DNA from 4 places in the Massilia sp. P2_C2 genome. Region 1 is predicted to be linked to each of the others. Evidence: predicted binding sites of a transcription regulator. Region 1 holds the regulator's gene; each other region holds the start of a gene.
The links. Region 1 encodes sigma-54, which starts transcription at its own class of promoters, with help from an activator protein. Its sites were predicted from a motif close to TGGCANGNAANCTGCTTT; they were not measured.
Positions count from the first base shown of each region.

Region 2: a site for sigma-54 is predicted at 3,296-3,313, ahead of AC1DYX_RS01145 (outer envelope protein). Genes of this name have one in related genera too.
Region 3: a site for sigma-54 is predicted at 2,942-2,959, ahead of AC1DYX_RS02200 (ammonium transporter). Genes of this name have one in related genera too.
Region 4: a site for sigma-54 is predicted at 2,967-2,984, ahead of pepA (flocculation-associated PEP-CTERM protein PepA). Genes of this name have one in related genera too.

Region 1 is NZ_JBFUDR010000245.1:1,889-7,472, forward strand. It holds gene AC1DYX_RS22995 (enoyl-CoA hydratase/isomerase family protein) at 1-91, opposite strand, end outside; gene hpf (ribosome hibernation-promoting factor, HPF/YfiA family) at 203-562, opposite strand; gene AC1DYX_RS23005 (RNA polymerase factor sigma-54) at 628-2,133, opposite strand; gene lptB (LPS export ABC transporter ATP-binding protein) at 2,136-2,927, opposite strand; gene lptA (lipopolysaccharide transport periplasmic protein LptA) at 2,942-3,556, opposite strand; gene lptC (LPS export ABC transporter periplasmic protein LptC) at 3,585-4,187, opposite strand; gene AC1DYX_RS23025 (KdsC family phosphatase) at 4,198-4,731, opposite strand; gene AC1DYX_RS23030 (KpsF/GutQ family sugar-phosphate isomerase) at 4,731-5,584, opposite strand, start outside.
Region 2 is NZ_JBFUDR010000004.1:38,366-43,949, reverse strand. It holds gene AC1DYX_RS01160 (glycosyltransferase) at 1-766, shown strand, start outside; gene AC1DYX_RS01155 (nucleoside deaminase) at 770-1,252, opposite strand; gene AC1DYX_RS01150 (BMP family ABC transporter substrate-binding protein) at 1,262-2,332, opposite strand; gene AC1DYX_RS01145 (outer envelope protein) at 2,364-3,215, opposite strand; gene AC1DYX_RS01140 (GntR family transcriptional regulator) at 3,430-4,137, opposite strand; gene AC1DYX_RS01135 (ABC transporter ATP-binding protein) at 4,367-5,584, shown strand, end outside.
Region 3 is NZ_JBFUDR010000009.1:32,747-38,330, reverse strand. It holds gene AC1DYX_RS02205 (MHYT domain-containing protein) at 1-1,677, shown strand, start outside; gene AC1DYX_RS02200 (ammonium transporter) at 1,688-2,893, opposite strand; gene AC1DYX_RS02195 (DUF885 domain-containing protein) at 3,119-4,939, shown strand; gene AC1DYX_RS02190 (hypothetical protein) at 5,049-5,501, opposite strand.
Region 4 is NZ_JBFUDR010000043.1:1,931-6,943, forward strand. It holds gene AC1DYX_RS07685 (GMC oxidoreductase) at 1-1,121, shown strand, start outside; gene AC1DYX_RS07690 (SDR family NAD(P)-dependent oxidoreductase) at 1,150-1,947, shown strand; gene pepA (flocculation-associated PEP-CTERM protein PepA) at 2,011-2,892, opposite strand; gene AC1DYX_RS07700 (glycosyltransferase) at 3,083-4,348, opposite strand; gene AC1DYX_RS07705 (nitroreductase family protein) at 4,365-5,013, opposite strand, start outside.

The DNA.
Region 1 (5,584 bases):
TGTCCAGCGACAACGAGTTCAGCGCCTTGGGGCGGTCGAGGGTGATGATGCCGGTGCGGTTGGCGACGCGCGTTTGAACGTAGTCGGTCATGTCTCTTGTTGTTTGAATAATGAGACCGCATTGTAACGCGCGTGGCGGGCCCAAAAATACGAAAAGGGCGCCGATGCGCCCTTCGTTTCCTGGTGCTGCGTCAGCGTGGCATCACGCCGCGGCGGCAGCTTCCTCTCCTCCTTCGGACATGCGTTTGATGGACGCGTTGTCATGATCCTTGAGCATCTGCTTGTACTTGACGACCTGGCGATCGAGGCGATCCATCAGCATGTCGATGGCGGCATACAGGTCGTGCGCAGCGCTGGCGACATGGACGATCTTGCCTGCGAGCCTCAGGTTGATCTCGGCTTTCTGGCGTTTTTCTTTCTCGGTGAGATTGTCAATGCAGAGGATGACATGGGAATCGATCACTTGATCGAAATGGCGGGTAATGCGTTCGAGCTTGTTCTGTACGTATTCTCGGATGGCTGGAGTTACATCGAGATGATGTCCGCTGATAGTGAGATTCATACACACTCCTTTGAAGATACCCTGCCATGACGTGCGCGCATCCAGCGCAACGCGGCAGTGTGGTGTTACAAGGATTTGCGGAGACTGACGGGTGGGATCTTCAGCGCCTCACGGTATTTCGCGACCGTGCGCCGCGCGATAACCATTCCCTGTTCCCCTAGCATCTCCGCGATCTTGCTGTCGGATAAAGGATTCTTGGGGTCTTCTGCTCCTGTCAATTGTACGATGAGGGCCCGTATTGCCGTCGAAGAAGCTTCGCCTCCCGCCTCGGTGGCAACGTGACTCCCGAAGAAATACTTCAACTCAAACATGCCGTGCGGGGTCAGCATGTATTTCTGAGTTGTGACTCGAGAAATTGTGCTCTCGTGTAGACCTAGTGTATCAGCTATCTCACGTAAAACAAGGGGCCGCATCGCGACTGCGCCGTGGGAAAAAAAGTTACGCTGGCGATCCACGATGGCTTGTGCCACGCGCAAGATTGTGTCGAAGCGCTGGCGCATGTTCTTGATGAGCCACTTGGCTTCCTGCAACTGTGCGTTCAACTGCGTGTCCGATTTCCCCTGCTTGAGCAGCGAGGCATACAGGCTGTTCACGCGCAGGCGCGGCATCACTTCCGGGTTCAGCTGCACGCTCCAGCCATCCTTGGCGCGGCGCACGATCACGTCGGGCACGACGAAGTCCGACACGTCCGACGCGAACGCCGCGCCCGGATGCGGATTGCACTGGCGGATCACGGCCTGGGCTTCGCGCAGGTCTTCGTCGTCGCAGTCGAGCGCCTTCTTGAGCTTGTTGAACTCGCGCTGCGCGAACCACGTGAGGTATTTTTCGACGATGGTCAGCGCCATGCGCCGCGTGACGAGCGGCACGCCGGGCATGCGCCGGATCTGCAGGGCCAGGCACTCGGCCGCGCTGCGCGCGCCCACGCCGGGCGGGTCCATGCTTTGCACGAGGGCCAAGGCCGTGCGCAATTCCTCGAACTCGATGTCGAGTTCTTCCGGCAGGCGCGCATGGATCTCGTCCAGCGATTCCTCCAGATAGCCATTGTCGTCCAGTGCGTCGACGACCAGTTCCACGAGTGCGCAATCGCGCGCGCCGCAGCACGTCAGGCGTGCCTGTTCCATCAGGAGCTCGCGCAGCGTGACGGGGCTCGCTTCCAGTTGCGGGCGGCCATCCTCGTCCTCGCCGCCGTTGCCGCTGCCGCTGCGGCCGGATTCGCCCCAGTCGGCATCGCCGCCTTCGCCGCCGGTCTCTGCGCCGCCGTCGCCACCGTTCTCGCCATTGCCGTTCTCGGAGGTGGCAGCACCGCCGCCCTCTTCGCCTGAACTCTGCGAAGACGCGGGCGCCTCGCCCTGCGAAGACGCGGGTGCGCTGTTGATGGCGCCGTCGGCCAGCAGGCGTACGGAACGGTCGAGCGGATCGTCGAGCCGCTCGAGCAGCGGGTTCTCGCCCAGCACCTGCTCGATTTCCTGGTGCAATTCCAGTGTCGACAGTTGCAGCAGCCGGATCGACTGCTGGAGCTGCGGCGTCAGCGCGAGGTGCTGTGAAGTCTTGAGTTGCAGCGTCTGTTTCATGACTACATTCGGAAGTGTTCGCCCAGGTAGACGCGGCGCACCGACTCGTTGGCGATGATGTCGTCGGGACGGCCGGAGGCCAGCACCGCGCCCTGGTTGATGATGTAGGCGCGATCGCAGATGCCCAGCGTCTCGCGCACGTTATGGTCCGTGATCAGCACACCGATGCCGCGCTCCTTCAGGAAACGCACGATGCGCTGGATCTCGATCACGGCAATCGGATCCACGCCGGCGAACGGTTCGTCCAGCAGCACGAAGCGCGGATCGGTCGCCAGCGCGCGCGCGATCTCCACGCGGCGGCGCTCGCCGCCGGACAGCGACAGCGCGGGGTTCTCGCGCAGCTTCTCGATCTGCAGCTCGGTCAGCAGCTCGTCGAGGCGTTCGGCGATGCGCGTCTTGGTCAGGGGCTTGCCGTTCTCGCGCTGCAGTTCCAGCACGGCGCGGATGTTTTCTTCCACCGTCAGCTTGCGGAACACCGACGCTTCCTGCGGCAGGTACGACAGGCCAAGGAGCGCGCGCCGGTGGATCGGCAGGCTCGTGATGTCGGTGCCGTTGATGTCGATGCTGCCGGCGTCCGACGGCACCAGGCCCACGATCATGTAGAACGACGTCGTCTTGCCGGCGCCGTTCGGCCCCAGCAGCCCGACCACTTCGCCGCACGCGACCTGCAGCGACACGTCGCGCACCACGAGGCGCTTGCCGTAGCTCTTCTGCAGCCCCTTGACGACGAGCGTGCTGCCGCCGCATGCGGCCGGTGCCGTCAGCATGCCTGCTTCCATCGTGCGTTGTTCCATCACGCGTGCCTCCGTCATTGCTTGCCCGCCGGGGCGGCGGCAGGGGCGCCGGCAGCCGCAGGGAGGGCGGCCGCAGGGCCGCCCGCTGCCGGCGCCGCCGTCGTGCGGCGCGGCGCGATGATCAGCGTGTTGCGGCCCTGGCCCGGCTTGCTCTGGCCGCTGACGTCATTGCGCACGTTCGCGACTTCGGTGCGGTTGTCGTAGGCGATGTAGGCGCCATCGACCTCGTTCGCCAGGCGGCCGTTCTCCAGCTGCCGCACGATGGCCTTCGAGAACAGTTTCACGATTTCCGTGCGCTCGTCGTATTCGATGCGCTCGGCCTGGCCCTCGACCCACAGGTCCGGGCCGCCGTCGCGCTTCTGGCGAAAGCTGGCCGTCTTGCCCGGGTTGGCCGTCAGCGTGACGCTCATATAGCCTTCCGGCGATTCCTTCAGCACGGCCTTGTCCGACTTCAGGGTGAGGGTGCCGCGCGTGAGCACGACGTTGCCCGTCAGGATGCGGACCTGGTTCACCTCGTCCACGTCCAGCGTGTCGAAGTTGATGACGGCCTGCTTGAGCGAGTCGGCGCGCTCGGCCCAGGCGGAGAGCGAGGCGAACGACAGGATGGCGACGGCAAGGTGTTTTTTCATGGATCTCGTCCTTGTTGTTAGGTACGCGTCAGCGCGGGGCGCGCGGCGGATAGATGATCTGGCCGCGTCCGCCCAGGTGCACCTGCTGCGTGGCGTTATTGGCGAGCATGCCGATGCCGGTCACGGACGACGCGCCCAGCTGCATCTCGATCGCCTTGTCGGTCTTGACGATGTCCTCGTCCGGCAGCACCGTCAACGCTTCCGTACGGATCCGCAGCGGCTCCGACTTCGCGCCGGCGGGGCGCTGGATGTCGACGTTGCCGGTCAGGTCGATCTGGTTCTGGTTCTGGCTGACCAGCGCACGCTCGGCCGTCATCGTCATGGGCGGGTGCTCGACGGTGAGGCTGTGCACGACGGGCTTGTCGACGAGGGCCGTATTGTCGGCCGGATGGTGCGTCAGGCGTTCGCCCGAGATCACGTAGCGCGGCTTGCCGGTCTCCGACATGCGCACCCAGCTGAAGTTGTCGATGATGTAGTCCGGCTCGTTGCCCGCACTGGCGCCCGGTGCATTCTCTTCGCCCTGCAGCACCTGCACGAGCCAGAAGCTGCCGAACGCGCAGAACACGGCGGTCAGCATCAGGGCCAGCAGGCGCCAGCGGTGCGCGGTACGCTTGTAGCTTGCGGAGGCCATGTCTTCTCTTCTAGGCGAAGTAAGGCGCAAGCGCCTGTTCGTAGGTACCCTGGGCACGCATCACCATGTCGCACACTTCGCGCACGGCGCCGCGGCCGCCCGGGTTCTTCGTCACGTAATGAGCGCGGTACTGCACTTCCGGATGGCCGCTCGGCACCGTCACCGCAAAACCCACGCGCGTAAACAGCGGCAGGTCGATCACGTCGTCGCCGATATAGCCGCACTCCGCGGCCGTCACCCCCGTTTTATCCAGCAGCTCGGCGAACGCGAGGCGCTTGTCGTGCTGGCCCTGGAACACGTGGGTGATGCCCAGGTCGGCCGCGCGTTTGATGACGATCGGCGACGTGCGTGCGCTGATGATCGCGGTCTGCACGCCCGTGCGGTTCAGCAGCTGGATGCCGAGGCCGTCCAGCACGTAGAACGTCTTCGTGACTTCGCCGTCCGGGCCATAGGTCAGGCTGCCGTCGGTGAGGACGCCGTCGACGTCGAAAATCATGACTTTTACGCGCGCTGCGCGCTCCATGTGTGCCAGCGGAGTCACCATCAGATCACCTTGGCGCGCGTGAGGTCGTGGATGTGCAGGGCGCCGACCAGTACGTCGTCGGCGTCGGTGACGAGCATCTGGTTGATGCGGAATTCTTCCATCACGGCGACGGCATCCACCGCCAGCTGTTCCGGGTGCACGCGGCGCGGATTCGGGTGCATGACGTCGCGAATCACGAGCTTGCTGAAATCCTGGACCTTCTCGATCAGGCGGCGCAGGTCGCCATCCGTAAACACGCCGACCGGCCGGCCGGCATCGTCGACGATGGCCGTCATGCCCATGCCCTTCTGCGAGATTTCCAGCAGGGCTTCCGTGAGCAGCGCGCCCGGTTTCACCGTCGGCACCGCGGCGCCGCTGCGCATCACGTCGCGCACGTGGGTCAGCAGGCGCCGGCCCAGCGCGCCGCCCGGGTGCGAGCGCGCGAAATCGTCCGACTTGAAGCCGCGCAGCTCGAGCAGCGCGACGGCCAGCGCATCGCCCAGCGCGAGCGTCGCGGTGGTGCTGGCGGTGGGCGCCAGGTTCAGCGGGCAGGCTTCCTTCTCGACGGACACGTCCAGGTGCACGTCGGCCACGGTCGCCAGGCGCGACTCGGGCTTGCCGGTCATCGCGATCACGGGCACGCCCATGCGCTTGACGGCCGGGATCACGACGGCCAGTTCGCTGCTTTCGCCGGAATACGAGATCGCGATCAATACGTCCTGCGGGGTCACCATGCCCAGGTCGCCGTGCGCGGCCTCGGCCGGGTGCAGGAACAACGCGGGGGTGCCGGTCGAGGCCAAGGTCGCCGCGATCTTGCGGCCGATGTGGCCCGACTTGCCGATACCGGATACCACGACGCGGCCCTTGCAAGCCA
Region 2 (5,584 bases), on a different contig from region 1:
CTGGCGCTGGGCCGTGCGGCGCTTCATCGATCCCGTCGCGCTGGCGGACGTGAATGCGGCGCGCCTCCCGCGCGGCCTGGCGCCCGTGGCGACCTTGATGGACTGGATCGCGGCCGTGCCCGACCTGTCGCTCACGCTGTTCCCCGACTGGTTCGCGCCCACGCAGCCGGACTGGCCGCGGCCGCTTGTGCGCGGCGATTTTCCGCTGTTCGATCCGACCCCGGACGCGGCGCCCGCGCCGGCACTGGACGCCTTCCTGCAGGCCGGCCCGGCGCCGCTCGTGTTCACGCACGGCACCGGTAATACGCAGGCGGCCGCGTACTTCCACCATGCGCGTGCGGCGGCGGAGCAACTGGGCCGGCGCGCGATCTTCCTCACGCCGCACCGCGAGCAGGTACCGGCCGACCTGCCGGACACGATGCTGTGGCAGGACTACGTGCCGCTGCGCCGGCTGCTGCCTCACGCGGCGGCTTTGATTCACCATGGCGGCATCGGCACGACGGCGGAAGCCCTGCGCGCGGGGACGCCGCAACTGGTGGTGCCGCTCGCGCACGACCAGTTCGACAACGCGGCGCGCGTGACGGCGCTGGGCGTCGGCGCCGCGCTGCCGGCGGCGCGGCTGGACGAGGCGCGTCTGGTGCGCCGGCTGGCGGCCTTGCTGGCGGTGCCGGGATTGGACGGGCGCACGCGCGCCGTGGCCGGACGCTTCGTGCCGCAGGCGGGCGTGGACAGGATGTGCGCGGCGCTCGAAAGCCTGGCGGGCTGACGGTCACTCGTTGCGCCAGAAGCCGATGTGCGCTGCCTTCGCCTCGTCCTCGCGCACGGGCCCGATCACCTCGGTCGGCCGCTGCCCGCGCCCGAACACCTCGCGGCAGGGCAGGGACAGGGTCGGATTCTCGGGATCGCTGCCGGTCAGCGCCAGCAGGCTCGTCTCCGACATGCCGTAGACCACGCGGCCCACGCCGCTCCAGTACGTGCCGCCCGCGCACATCGCGCACGGCTCGGCATTGCTGTACAGCGTGGTGCCCGCCAGTTCGGCCGGGCCGTGGCGGCGCGACGCCGCACGCAGCGCGTTCATCTCCGCGTGCGCCGTGCGGTCCGTGGACGAATCGTTCATCGCCTCGGCGATGACGGTGCCGTCCGCGCCGACGACGATGGCGGCGAACGGATGGTGGCCCTCGGCGCGCGAGCGCTGCGCCAGCGCGAACACGCGCGTCAGGAACTCATGGTCTTGCGCGGTCGGTGTCGGCATGGCGTCGGCTCACTTCGGAATCGTGCCCTCGACACCCTGCACGTACCAGTTCATGCCTTTCAGGTCGGCCAGCGACAACGCCTTGCCCGCGGCCACCTTGAGGGCGCCCGACTGGTCCTTCAGCGGACCCTGGAACGGCTTGATCTCGCCGCCGATGAGCGCCGCTTTCTTCGCCTCGAACAGCTTGGCCGTGTCGGCCGGGATGACGGCGTTCAGCGGCGACATCTTCACCATGCCTTCCGACAGGCCGCCGCGCACCTCGGCGCTCTTCCAGGTGCCGGCCAGCACGGCCTGCGCGGTGCGGGTGTAGAAGTCGCCCCAGGCATTCGTCGTCGCGGTCAGGTGGGCCTTCGGCGCGAACTTCACCATGTCGGAATCCCAGCCGAACGCGTACTTGCTTTTTTCCTGCGCCACCTGCAGCGTGGCCGGCGAGTCGGTGTTCTGCGTGAGCACGTCGGCGCCCTGCGCGATCAGCGTTTCCGCAGCCTGGCGTTCCTTCGCCGGGTCGTACCAGCTGTTGATCCACACGACCTTGGTCTTGATGGCCGGGTTCACGCTCTGGGCGCCGAGCGTGTACGCGTTGATGTTGCGGATCACCTCCGGCACGGGGAACGAACCGACGAAGCCGAGCGTGCCGGTCTTGCTCATCTTCGCCGCGAGGACGCCCTGCAGGTACGTGCCCTCGTACTGGCGGGTCTCGTATACGCCCATGTTCTTCGCCAGCTTGAAGCCGGTCGCATGCTCGAACACAACGTTCGGGAACGCCTTCGCCACTTTTTCCGTCGGGTTCATGAAGCCGAACGACGTGGTGAAGATCAGCTTGTTGCCGTCGGCGGCCAGCTTGCGGATGACGCGTTCGGCGTCCGCGCCTTCCGGCACGTTCTCGACAAACGTGGTGGCGACCTTGCCGGCCAGCGCCTTTTCCATGGCCAGGCGGCCCTGTTCGTGGGCATAAGTCCAGCCGGCGTCGCCGACGGGACCGACGTAGACGAAGGCGACCTTCAGCGGATCGGCTGCGTGCGCGGTCAGCGCGGCGAAGGAAGTCAGGAGGGTGAGGGCGAGCAGGCTGCGACGATTCATGGTGTTCCTTTGCGGTGAGTGTTGGAGCGGATCAGAAGTGGTATTCGGCGCGGACCATCGGCGTCTTCGCGGTGGCGCCCGGCGCGATGTCCGTGGGGTTGCCGAACTTGTTCTTCCAGTACTGGTATTCGAGGCCCAGCTTCAGCGTGTTCCTGGCGGCGCCGATGGCCGGGCTCAGGTCGTACATGAGCTGCATGTCGACGTTGATCTCGACCGCCGTCGGGCCGCCGAATTCGTTCCTGCCTTTCGTGCCGATGTAGTTGGCATAGCCTTCGAACGACAGCGGCACGCCCAGCGTGAACGGGATGCCCCATGCGGCCGACAACATCGCGTGCGTCTTGTACGTGTAGCGCGGCGTGGACGTGTTCGTGAAGCCGTTGAACGGCGCATTGCTTTCGCGCAGGGCGAGCAGGCTCACGTCGAGGAAGCCGGGCACGTCGAACATCAGCGTGGGGCCCAGCACCAGCATGCGTTTCTTCGAGTTGTAGCCCGCATCCGTCTTGCTGTTGACGTCGAAGCCGCCCGTGACGCCGACGCCGCGCACCGGACCGAACGCGAGGTCGGCGCCGCTCACCTTGCCCAGGTCGAGCGTGTGGCGGTACACGGCGTAGGCTTCGTGCGCGCCGCTGGATGCGCCCACGGCGGACGGATCGTGCGAATCGGAGAACAGGAAGTCGACGCTGAAGAAGTTCTTGCCGTACTTGTAGCCGCTGACGTTGGAAAAGTTGATGACGTGCTTGGTGATGTCTTCGCCGTTGTACGGCTCGGAGAATTTGGTGCCGTAGCGCCAGCTGAGCGAGGTGTCGCTCCAGTCGGCGGCGTGGGCGGCGGTGCCGCAGGCGGAGAGCAGGGCGAGACAGGCGATGCGGAGCTTGGGCTTCATTCAATGTCCTTGTTATGGTGATGGGGCTTGTCGATTGCATCCAATCGAGCGATGGATTGGATGCAATCTGATTTCATCCGTTAGCAAGGAGCGGGCCAGGCTGTTTCGCCCTGCTCGAACGCCGTTGGTGCCGCCGGGACGCACCAGCACGGCGAACAAACGGTCCGCGATCGTGCACAACCGGCGTCATACAGTGCGCATGGTGCCGACCGGTTCAGTGCTCGGCCAGCGCTTCGGCCAGGTTGACCTTGCGGTCCTGCTCGCCCAGGTGCAGGCGCGCCTCGATCTCGACCAGGTGGTGTTCGATCAGTGCGGTGGCCCGCGCCGCGTCGCCGTTTTCGATCAGGGTGAGCAGTTGCTGGTGGTCGTGGTTGCCGCACATGGGCGCGCCCGGGTTCTCGTACAGCGCGATGATCAGCGAGCAGCGCGACACCAGTTCGGCCATGAAGCGTTGCAGGACGGCGTTGCCGGCGAGTTCCGCCAGCAGGAGGTGGAATTCGCCGCCCAGGCGGATCCACGCGGCGCGGTCGGCGCTGCGCCTTGCCGCTTCCTCGGCCTCGATGGCCGTGCGGATCGCGCGCAGCGAAGCCGGCGTCGCGCGCTGGACGACGAGCGGCACGATCTCGCGTTCCAGCGCGCGCCGCGCGGCGAACACGTCGCGCGCTTCCTTCGGCGTGGGCGAGGCGACGATGGCACCGCGGTTCGGCCGCAGTTCGATGATGTGGTCGTGCGCGAGGCGCTGCAGGGCCTTGCGCACGGTGGTGCGGCTCACGCCGTACAGGTCGCAGAATTCCGCTTCGCCCAGGCGGGTGCCGGGCGGCAGGCGGTGGCTCATCACGGCGTTGACGACGGCGCGGTAGATGCGGTCGTCGACGGCGGTCAGGCCGCGCTTCCGGGCGGGCGCGGTCGTGGTCTCGGTCATTTAGGTCTCCAATGTATGCGGCGCGTACAAGCCGGTTGTCGACAAAAGAAGCAGGAATCGTGCACACGCAATGTGGTCGCCGCGCCCGTATCCGGGCATTCATACGCCCGCTTTCGGTGAGTCGCTGAGCCGAGTCGGTGCGCTTCGTATACAAAGCGTGCCCGTTCGCCCCCGGCACGCAAATTGCAAACGAACGACTACGTTTTTGTATACAACGATTGGAGTCAAGATGAGCGACCCCCATGGTGCGCCGCCGACCGAACCGCGCCTGCGGCTGCTCGGGATCTCGAAGATCTATCCGTCCGTCGTGGCCAACGCGGACGTGGATCTCACCGTCATGCCCGGCGAGATCCACGCCGTGCTGGGCGAGAACGGGGCCGGCAAGAGCACTCTCATGAAGATGATCTATGGCGTCACGCAGCCGGACGCCGGCGAGATCATGTGGGAAGGCCGGCAGGTACGCATCGATTCGCCGTCGGCCGCGCGCCGCCTCGGCATCGGCATGGTGTTCCAGCATTTCGCGCTGTTCGAGACGCTCACCGTCGCCGAGAACATCGCGCTCGCGCTGGACGACAGGACGGCGCCGGCGTCGCTGGCGCCGCGCATCCGCGCCGTGTCCGGGCAATACGGCCTCCCGCTCGACCCGGACCGGCTCGTGCACAGCATGTCCGTCGGCGAACGCCAGCGCGTGGAGATCGTGCGCTGCCTGCTGCAGTCGCCGCGCCTGTTGATCATGGACGAGCCGACCTCCGTGCTCACGCCGGACGCCGTGCAGAAGCTGTTCGTCGCGCTGCGCCGGCTGCGCGACGAAGGCGTCAGCATCCTGTACATCAGCCACAAGCTGGACGAGATCCAGGCCTTGTGCGACCGCGCCACCGTGTTGCGCGCGGGCCGCGTGGCCGGCACCGCCGATCCCCGCGCGGAGACGGCCCAGTCGCTGGCCGAACTGATGATCGGCGGCGATCTGCCGACGTGCACGCTGGCGCCGCGCGCGCCGGGCGAGGTGCTGATGGCGATCGCCGATCTCGACCTGGCAAGCAGCGACCCGTTCGGCACGGCGCTGCGCGGCATCTCGCTGGAATTGCGCGCGGGAGAAATCGTCGGCCTCGCGGGCATTTCCGGCAATGGCCAGCAGGAGCTGCTGCAGGCCCTGTCCGGCGAGCGGCTGACGCAACCGGCAGCGATCCGCCTGCTGGGACGCGACGCGGGCCGCCTGGATGCCGCCGCGCGCCGCCGCCTGGGCCTCGGCTTCGTGCCGGAAGAGCGGCTGGGACGGGGTGCCGTGCCCACGCTGTCGCTGGCGGACAATGCCCTGCTGACCGGCTACCTGAGCCCGGCCGCCGGCATGACGACGCGGGGCGTGATCCGGCGCGGCGCCGTGCGCGCGTTCGCGGCCGCCGTCATCGAGCGCTTCCGGGTCAAGTGTGGCGGCGACCAGTCCACCGCC
Region 3 (5,584 bases), on a different contig from region 1:
CACGTGCGACTCGGCGTCAGCGCCGTGTTGATGGGGGTCGGCATCAACGCGATGCATTACACGGGCATGGCCGCGATGCGCATGCAGCCGGCGATCGTGTACGACCCGCTGCTGTTCGCATTGTCGGTGCTGATCGCGGTCGTCGCGTCGGCGCTGGCGCTGTGGATCGCCTTCCGGCTGCGCCGCAGCACGCCGGACGTGTGGGTGCCGCGCATCGGCGCCGCCGTCGTGATGGGCTTCGCCATCGTCGGCATGCATTACACGGGCATGGCGGCCGCGAGCTTCCCGGCCGACAGCGTATGCATGGCCGCGAACGTGGGCGTGCACCGCGACAGCCTCGCGACGCTCGTCGTGCTGGCCACGTTCTGCGTGCTCGGCCTGTCCCTCATCGCGTCCGTGTTCGACGCGCGGCTGGAGGCGAACGCGCGCATCCTCGCGATATCGCAGGCAACGTCGCTGGAGCGCCAGCAACTGCTCGAACGCGAACGCATCGCGCGCGACCATGCCGAGCGACTGTCCGCGCTGAAGGACGAATTCCTCGCCACGCTGTCGCACGAGCTGCGCACGCCGCTCAGCGCCATCCTCGGCTGGGCCGGCATGCTGCAGCGGGGCGTGAAGGACGAGGCGACGCTGAAGCGGGCGCTCGAGACGATCGAGCGCAACGCGCGCGCCCAGGGCCAGCTGATCGACGACCTGCTCGACATGAGCCGCATCATTTCCGGTACCGTGCGCCTGGACGTGCAGACGGTCGAGCCGGCCCGCGTGATCGAGGCCGCGCTCGGCACCGTGCACCCGGCCGCGGCGGCCAAGTTGATCGCGCTGCGCACCGAGCTGGGACGCGAGCCGGGCGCGCCGCCGCTCGAAGTGCGCGCCGATCCGGGACGGTTGCAGCAGGTGTTGTGGAATCTGCTGGCGAATGCCGTCAAGTTCACGCCGTCGGGCGGCAACGTGCAGGTGCTGCTGGGCCGCGACGGCAACGACGCCGTGATCCGCGTGATCGATTCCGGCATCGGCATCGCGCCCGACTTCCTGCCGTATGTGTTCGACCGCTTCCGCCAGCAGGACGCATCGATCTCGCGCCAGCACGGCGGCCTGGGACTGGGCCTGTCGATCGCCAAGCAACTCGTCGAACTGCACGGCGGCACCATCGCCGTGGACAGCGCCGGCACCCACACGGGCACGACGTTCACCGTGCGCCTGCCGCTGGCGCGCCGCGAGGCGGTCGTGCCGGCGCCGGGTCAGCGCGCGGCTGCGCCGGCGAGCGATCTGGCCGACCTGTCCGGCCTGCGCGTGCTGGTGATCGACGATGCGCCCGATACGCTGGACGTGCTGGAACAAATCCTCACGGTCAGCGGCGCCGCCACGATGACGGCGCCCGGCGCCGGCGCGGCGCTGGCCCTGCTGGAGCGCGAGAAGCCGGACGTGATCGTCAGCGACGTGGGCATGCCCGAGGTCGATGGCTTCGAGCTGATGCGGCGCATCCGCCTGGGCGCCGCGACGGCCGCCATCCCGGCCATCGCCCTGACGGCGTTCACGCGCCAGGACGACCGCATCAAGGCGTTGCAGGCAGGCTTTACGGATTATCTCGCCAAGCCGGTCGAACCGGCCGCGCTGGCGGCGGCCATCCGGCGTGCGGTGGCGCGCGGTGACAAGGAGCCGGCCGCGCGCGAGATGTAACGAGGTGTAATTACTGGAACGTCGTTTCGCGTTCCGGCGTGGCGCTGATCCGGTGGATGGCCAGATCGGCGCCGTCGTATTCCTGCTCGGCGTCCAGGCGCAGCCCGACGGTGGCCTTCAGCAGGCCGTAGACGAGGACGCCGCCGATACCGGCGATGGCGATGCCCAGCAGGGTGCCGATCAGCTGCGACGCGAGCGAGATGCCGCCCAGGCCACCCAGCGCCTTGTCGCCAAAGATGCCGGCCGCGATGCCGCCCCAGGCGCCGCACAGGCCGTGCAGGGGCCACACGCCCAGCACGTCGTCGATCTTCCAGCGGTTCTGCGCCAGCGTGAACATCACGACGAAGATGGCACCGGCCACTGCACCCGTGACGAGGGCGCCGAGCGGATGCATCAGGTCCGAGCCGGCGCACACGGCGACGAGGCCGGCCAGCGGGCCGTTGTAGACGAAGCCGGGGTCGTTCCTGCCCATCACGAACGCGGTCAGCGTGCCGCCCACGAGGGCCATCAGGGAGTTCACGGCGACGAGGCCGTTCATCTTGTCCAGCGTCTGGGCGCTCATCACGTTGAAGCCGAACCAGCCGACCGTCAGGATCCAGGCGCCCAGCGCGAGGAACGGAATGTTCGACGGCGGATGCGCCGAGATGCGGCCATCCCTGGTGTAGCGGCCGCGGCGCGCGCCCAGCAGCAGGACGGCCGGCAGCGCGGCCCAGCCGCCCACGGCGTGCACGACGACGGAGCCGGCGAAGTCGTGGAACGGCGTGCCGAAGGCGGATGCGAGCCAGTCCTGCACACCGAAACGGTTATTCCAGGCGATGCCTTCGAACAACGGGTAGACGAGGCCCACGAGCAGGGCGGTGGCGGCCATCTGCGGGTGGAATTTGGCGCGCTCGGCGATGCCGCCCGAAATGATGGCGGGGATCGCGGCGGCGAACGTCAGCAGGAAGAAGAATTTCACCAGCTCGTAGCCGTTCTTCGCGACGAGCGTGTCGGTGGCGCCCAGGAAGTGGATGCCGTAGGCGATGCCATAGCCGACGAAGAAATAGGCAATCGTCGACACCGCGAAGTCGATCAGGATCTTGACCAGGGCGTTGACCTGGTTCTTGCGGCGGACCGTGCCCAATTCGAGAAAGGCGAAACCGGCGTGCATCGCCAGGATCATGATCCCGCCGAGCAGAATGAAGAGCGCGTCGGCTCCGCTTTTGAATGCATCCATGCGTTACTACTCCAAAAAAGTGCAAGTTGGTCAGATAAGCACTTCTTCTTAGCAATAAACGTTCCAATTTGGTGAAAGCGTGCACTACCAGTGAACATATGCCATGCATTGCCCCGCAAGTGTGCAGAAGCACCGTATAGGTGCATGCAATGCGCCAAAATGGGGATATGGTCGATCCGGCAACTCGTAGTATCCTTTTGGGCAACAACCTCACAAAGGAGACCCATGAATTCCACGTTGAACGCCGCCATCCTCGCGGCCCTGTTGGCGGCCGGCGCACCTATCCTGTCCGCCCAGGCCGCCACACCCCCGGCAACCCCCACGCCATCCGCCTCCGCCGCCGAACGCCAGCTCGACCGCCTGGCCGCCCGCTTCTACGATACGCGCGCCCGCTTCGACCCGCTGCTGTACGCCACCGCCAACGGCGACAGCCGCTACGACGACCAGATCGGCATGGCCATCTCGCCCAGGGTACGCGCCCGTTACTTCGCCGCGAACCACAAGTTGCTGGACGAGTTGCACCGGCTCGCCGGCGCGCGCCTGTCCGACAAGGCGCGGCTGAACTACGCCATCCTCGAATTCGAGATCCGCAGCCAGCTGGACCTCGAACGCTTCCCCGAGCACCTGCTGCCGCTGAACCACTTCGACAATATCCCGAGCACGCTCGCCAATTACGCGAGCGGCACGGGTTCGCAGCCGCTGGCGACGCCCGCGCAGTACCGCGCCTATCTCGCCCGGCTGGAACAGCTGCCGGCGTGGATAGACCAGGCCATCGCCAACATGAAGGAGGGCGTTAAAAAGGGTGTCGTGCAGCCGAAGGCGATCACCGCGAAGATGCTGCCGCAGTTCCGCCAGCTGGCGGCGGGCAATCCGGAAGCAGGCATCTTCTATACGCCCATCAGGAACCTGCCGGCCGGCTTCTCCGACCAGGATCGCACGAGCCTGACGGCCGGTTATCGCCAGGCCGCGCAACAGATCGACGCCGCGCTCGCGCGCCTGAACACCTACCTCGAGAAGGATTACCTGCCTGCCGGCCGGGAGACGGCCGGCTATGGCGCGCTGCCGGATGGCGCCGCGTGGTACCAGGCGCGCATCCGCAACAACACGAACCTCGACCTGGCGCCTGCGGAAATCCATGCATTGGGCGAGAAGGAAGTGGTGCGCATCCAGCAGCAGATGGCCACCCTGGCGCCCAAGCTGGGTTATGACGGCCAGTTCAAGACGTTCCCGCAATGGGTCGCCGCCCAGCCGCGCTTCAAGCCGTTCACGAGCGACCGCGAGGTGCTGGACCGCTACCGCGCGATCTATGGCACGGTGGAGGCGAAGCTGCCGCAGTATTTCAGCCTGCTGCCGAAGGCAAAGCTGGACATCCAGCTGGAGCCGGAACTGACCCGCGCCACGGCGTCCGACCACTACACGCCCGTCGCCGCCGACGGTTCGCATCCGGGCGTGTTCTGGGCCGTCGTCAACGACCCGAAGGATTACAGCACGGTCGGCATGACGAGCCTGTTCCTGCACGAGGGCGTGCCGGGCCACCACCTGCACGCGGCGCTGCTGAAGGAATTGCCGCTGCCGGACTTCCGCAAGTTTTTCACGGAGCATCCGAGCGCCGCCGCGTACACGGAGGGCTGGGCGCTGTACTGCGAGACGCTGGGCCGCGAATTCGGCCTGTACGACGACCCGGCCGCATACTACGGCCACCTGAACGACGAATTGCTGCGCGCCGTGCGCCTCGTCGTCGACACCGGCATGCATGCCCAGGGCTGGTCGCGCGAGAAGGCGGTCGCGTACATGATGGACAACCTCGGCTACAGCGAGGCGCGCGCAACGAACCAGGTCGAGCGCTACATGGTGTGGCCGGGGCAGGCGCTGGCGTACAAGGTGGGCGCGCTGAAGATCCTCGACCTGCGCGCGCGGGCGCAGCGCGAACTGGGGCCGAAGTTCAGCTACGCGCGCTTCCACGAGGTAGTGCTGGGCGACGGTACCTTGCCGTTGACTATCCTGCAGGCGCAGGTGGAGAAGTGGATCGCGGCGGAGAGGCGATAAACAGGAATAATCGCACTCTTTGACGCGGGCGCCATGATGCAATTGGCGCCCGCGTCAAATCAACGCATGATCGCCACCCAAAAAAGTGTCGGAGGTTGTCAGGGATTGATTATTTCCCGGCTCCCGGAACCACACAGACCTTCTTCTTGAATGCTTCGTAGTTATTGAGCGCTCCGGCTGTCCGATGGCGCGTACAGTAATCCGAAAATTTTTCCCGATTAAAAACTCGCGGGTCCATCTCTCTGGTCTGCAAATCCAGCGCGACGGTGTCTTCAACCTTGCAAAGCCCGTCCTTATGCCAATCGAAAAGATCTTTGCAATCTTCATCCGAGAGCTCCAGCCCTCCATCGCCGCGTTTCACGACTGGCCGGTATCCGCACTTCTTGGTCACGAGCTCGATGACTGCATCTCTTCCTGCAAGGTCCTCGAGCCGTTTTGCTTCGCGCGACGTCGCCGTCGCCTCCGAGCAGGCGGCATAGGCCGCGGCATCTTTTGGGTGTGGAGCGCCTGCCGCATGAGCGACATCCGCAATCAGCAGTAACAAAACCGATATGTACTTCATATTCCTCGTCGTATAAGGGACCATTGCCAGCATAGCATGTTGCCATGAGGAAAAATGCGTAAATTGTCTCGGCCGAGCCCTGT
Region 4 (5,013 bases), on a different contig from region 1:
AGCGCGAACACCTGTTGCCGTCGCCGCCGCTGACGCCGGGGTCGGAAGAATTGTTCGGCTTTTTCGCGGGACGCGGCCTGCATCCATACCGCTTGCCGCTGGCCTGCGAATTCGTCGATGGCTGCAGCGGCTGCCAGGGCTATCTGTGCAGCCGTGCGTGCAAGAACGACGCAGGACGGATCTGCCTGACACCGGCCGTGCGCGATCACGGCGCCCGCCTGCTCGACGCGTGCGAAGTCGTGGCGCTGGAAGCGGACGAGAAGCGCGTCACGGGCGTCGTCTGCGTACGGGGCGGTACCCGTTTCACCGTGCGTGCGCCCATCGTCGTGCTGGCCGCCGGTGCCCTCGAGACGCCGCGCATCCTGCTCGATTCGGCGTCGGGCGCATGGCCGCAAGGCCTGGCCAACGCGTCCGGCCTCGTCGGCAAATACCTGATGCGGCACCATATCGACCTGTATTTGATCGAGCCGAAACTCAAGGGCGAGTTCGATAACCGCCAAAAAGAGCTTGCCTTCAACGATTTTTATTTGAAAGACGGGCAGAAGCTCGGTTCCGTGCAATCGTTCGGTCGCCTGCCGCCGCCGGCCACGCTGGCGGCCTCCGTGGCCGACGACCTGCGCCAGGGGCCGCTGCCGTGGGTGGCGCCGCTGTTCAAACTGGCCAAACCGTTCGTGACGCCGGTGCTCGATGGCCTCGTGCACCGGCGCATGATCCTGGCGACCACGCTCGAAGATTTCCCTTATGCCGATAACCGCGTCGAACCGGCGCGCGACGATGCGCAGGGCGCCCGCCTGGCGATCGAATACCGCCTGCGCGATGCCGACCGCGCGCGCATTGCCGCCTTCCGCACGCGGATGCGCGAGGCGTTGTCCGGCTATCGCTTCAAGCTGATCAAGCAGGCCGAGAACAACCAGCGTATCGCCCACGTGTGCGGCACGTGCCGGTTCGGCGACGATCCCGCACGGAGTGTGCTCGACCGCAACAACCGCGCGCATGGACTCGCCAACCTGTACATCGTCGACAGTTCGTTCTTCCCATCGTCCGGCGGCACCAATCCGAGCCTGACGATCGCGGCGAACGCGCTGCGCGTGGCCGACCACCTGCTGGCGCAGGCTCATTGATTCATCATCATCGACAAGGAGATCGCCGATGCGGCTTTCCGACTTAAAAGGCCATTGGGCGCTGGTGACCGGCGCGTCGTCCGGCATTGGCGCGGAATTCGCCCGCCAGCTGGCGCAGGCCGGCGTGCGGCTGGTGCTCGTCGCGCGGCGCGAAGAACGGCTGCTGGCCGTGGTGGAAGCGCTGCGCGCGCAATACGGCGTCGAGGTGCGGCCCATCGTGGCCGACCTGGCGGATGTCACCGTCGTGGCGCGCATTCGCGACGAGCTCGACGGTGCGGGCATCCGTATTCGCCTGCTGTGCAACAACGCCGGAGCCGGGCGCTGGGGGCGCTTCGAGGCGACCAATCCCAAGGTTTACGATGAGTTGAACACGCTCAACACGACGACGCTGGTGGCGACCTGTCGCCGCTTCTTCGACCATCTCGCCGCATTCCCCAGCAGCGCCGTCATCAACGTGTCGTCGGCGGCCGCTTACCAGCCCGTGCCGTACATGGCCGTGTACGCGGCCAGCAAGGCCTTCGTGCAAAGCTTCAGCCAGGCGTTGCATGGCGAGTGGAAGAAGCACGGCATCCTCGTGCAGACCCTCGTGCCGGGGCCGACCGACACCGAGTTCGACGCCAAGGCCGGCGCCTACGAGAGTGCGTTGGCGGGGCGTGATGCGCCGGCCGACGTCGTACGGACGTCGCTGGCGGGCCTGGAGCGCGGCGTGCCGGTCGTGAGCGCGGCCAAGGGCACCTACAAGCAGCGCGTGTTTGCCGGCCTGGCGCCGCCGGCCATGGTCATCCGTGAGGTCGGCAAGATGTTCAGGCCGCCCGGCGGCGAGTGAACAGGCAATAAAAAAACCGCGGTCGAAACCGCGGTTTTTTCATGGGGCCGTGCCAGGCAGCGATTACGCCTTCGGAGCGCGGCGGCGACGCTGTGCGCCGACCAGACCCAGCATGCCCATGCCCAGCAGCATCATGGTGCCCGGTTCCGGCACGGCGAAGGTGCTCGAGCCGTCGACCTTGAAGACGATGTCTTTCGCGGTGTTCACGGAGTAATCCGGGAACAGGCTGCTGCCACCTTTCTGGAAGTTGTTGGTGTATGAGTTGCCAGCCGGGAAGTTCAGGTTCGACTCGAAGTTCACGCCGAACAGCAGTTCCGAGATGCCTTGCAGGTAGTTCTGGTTGATGAAGTCACCAGCTTCGACGACACGTGCGTTCATCTTGGTCGAACCCTGGCCGTTGTTGACGCCGGTGACGGTGAAGGTCGACTGGGTGTTGTCCGGAACGATCGTCAGCAGGGCGACCAGCGTGCCGTCGTCGAAACCGGTACCGGCGGTGGTCGAGGCGTTGGCGGCGGTGTCGTAGTAGATCGCGACTTTATTGTCAGCCGGATTGCCGCTCACGCCGAACGTGGCGGTCGAACCAGCGATGCTCATGACTTTTTCGTTCAGCTTGGCGACCATCGTGAACTCGAAGTTCTTGCCGGCGCCTTTGGTGCCGTTGGCCGTGAAGTCCAGGCCGTTGAACAGGGCGGTCGGGTCGCCGTCCACGGTTGCCAGGTTCGACTGGTACAGGAACTGGAAGGACTGGCCAGGCAGCAGCAGGTTACCGAACGGGCCAACGCCTTTCGCAACGCCGCTACCGGTTGCGCTCCAGTCCAGGGTGGTGGCATCCGATGCCAGGACGTTGGTGCCGTCCTTCAGGGTGAAAGCTTGTGCCGACGATGCGGCGAATGCGAAACCGAGGGCTGCTGCAACCGGGATCAGCTTGCGAAACGTATTCTTCATGTTGGCTCCAAAAATTCTGCTAATTAATTTGTCAGGGGCAGCCCAGCGTTTGTTTGCGGGCTCATGACCAACATGATGCAAGGTACGTGCCAGCCTTCGTGTGTTCTGATTAAAATCAATGGCTTACGATTAAAAGTGTCAATTTTATCGCCACTTTATGCATGGTGCTGTAAAAAATTCCGACAGTAAACTAATTCGTGTTGGAAAGTAGTTCGGTGCGCGCGTCCGCCACATGGGCCGGCGCAAACCGGTGGAAGGCGCGTACCCCTTCGAGAAAGGCGGCCATGCGCTGCGGCGCCGGATAGTTCGCGAACGTCTCGGCGACGCGCCGCGCGGCCGCCGCCAGCGTCGGATCGTCGAGCATTACCCGCACCTGGCGCGTCAGTTTCCTGGCGCGGAAGCGGTCGGCCCGCAACAGCGCGCCGGCGCCCGCCTTGATGACGCCGCTCATGTTCAGGAACTGGTCGAGGTTGCCGGGGATACCCAGTACCGGCACGCCGGCGGCGAGGGCCTGCTGGCTGGTCGGGCTGCCGCCGTTGCAGATCACGAGGCTGGCGCGCTGCGCCGCCAGGTCGCCCGGCAGGTAGGGGGCGACGAACGCGTTCGCCGGCGCGCTGGCCACGTCGATGGTGCCGGCCGTGGCCGCGATGACGGTCACCGGCAGCGGCGCCAGTGCCTCCAGCACGAGCGGCAGCAGGCGCCCCTGGCCGGAACTGCCGAGCGTGACATAGACAATCGGTTTGTCTTCCGGTAACCGGTCCCACCAGTCGGGCCTGGCCAGCGGCGGCGCCCAGATGATGGGGCCGATATAGGCGTGCTGTTGCGGCAGGCTCTTCGGCGGGAACAGGTCGGGCACGTCGGCGTACATGCTGTAGTCGGCGTCCGTGTACACCTTGCGCAGGTCGGTGCCCAGCGAAGGCAGTCCATGGTTGCGGCGCACGCGGTTCAGCGGCACGGAGTGCGAGGCGAACYCGACGGGACGCGCCATGCGGAAGATCGCGTTCGCGATGCGGATCGGTAAAAGGCGCGTCAGCGGGATGTGCGGCACGGCGTAATGCTGCACGACGTAGGGGCTCCAGTACGCATTCATCAGCGACACGTACGGAATGCGGCGCAGGCGCGCGCTGACCGACAGCGACAGCCGGAAATCGCCGACGACGATGTCGGGCCGCACGGCGTCGAGCACGCGCAGGTCGTCTTCGACATAGCCGGTCAGGGTCGCGGTGTTGTACACGGGCTTGCCGCCCGCGAGCGCGTCCAGGAATTGTTGGCTGGGGATGCTATGGATGGTCCAACGGGTGAATCCGGTGCCGTTGAAGCAGAAGTCATAGCCGTCCGCGCAGGCGAAGTGCACGTCGAAGCGCGCGGGATCGAGTGATTGCGCAAGCGCGACGGGACGCCCGACGTGGGCCAGGGTCACGGCTTCCGCGAAGAACAGGATTTTGATACGTTCCATAAGAGCTTAATCGCGGTCACTTCATCAGTTCTGCGAGCGGCTTGCGCAGCGAGCGGGCCTGGGGCGCCGGGCCGGCGCCGAGCCGGCCCATGAAGACCGGATGGCCGTTGCCGGTGCCGATCAGCTTGTGCAGGCGCTGTTGCAATTGCCGTGCCGAACCGTGCAATTTGTCGACGGTCGAGAACGACTCGCCATGCTGCACGTAGGCGGAAAAGATCAGGGGCGTCATCTCGGGCTGCATGGCCAGGCCCAGGTCGGTCAGCGTGAGCCAGAAACGCTGCACGGCGCGGCCGGCGGCGACGTGGTCCTCGACCGTCTCGGGCGGGCGCCTGGCCATGATGACGAAATGGGCGGCGCAGCGCAGGCCGGGCATCAGGTCCATCTGCAGGCGCGGGGCCCAGGTACCCATCAGGCGGTTCATCGTGGACAGGCGGCCCCAGCTGACCATCGCCCATTTCATCAGGCGCAAGGTGGCGGCGTCGACGCCCAGGGCCTGGTCGGGCACGCGGTCGTTGCTGTGGCGGGCGTTCCAGTGGATGATGCGGCGGTGCACCTCGTAGGCTTCCGGCATGGTCAGGCGCAATTTCGCGTTCGAAAACATCAGGCGCGCCGCGGCCAGCTTGCCGCCGAAGCCTTCGATCCAGCGTACTTCGTAACCGTCGCCG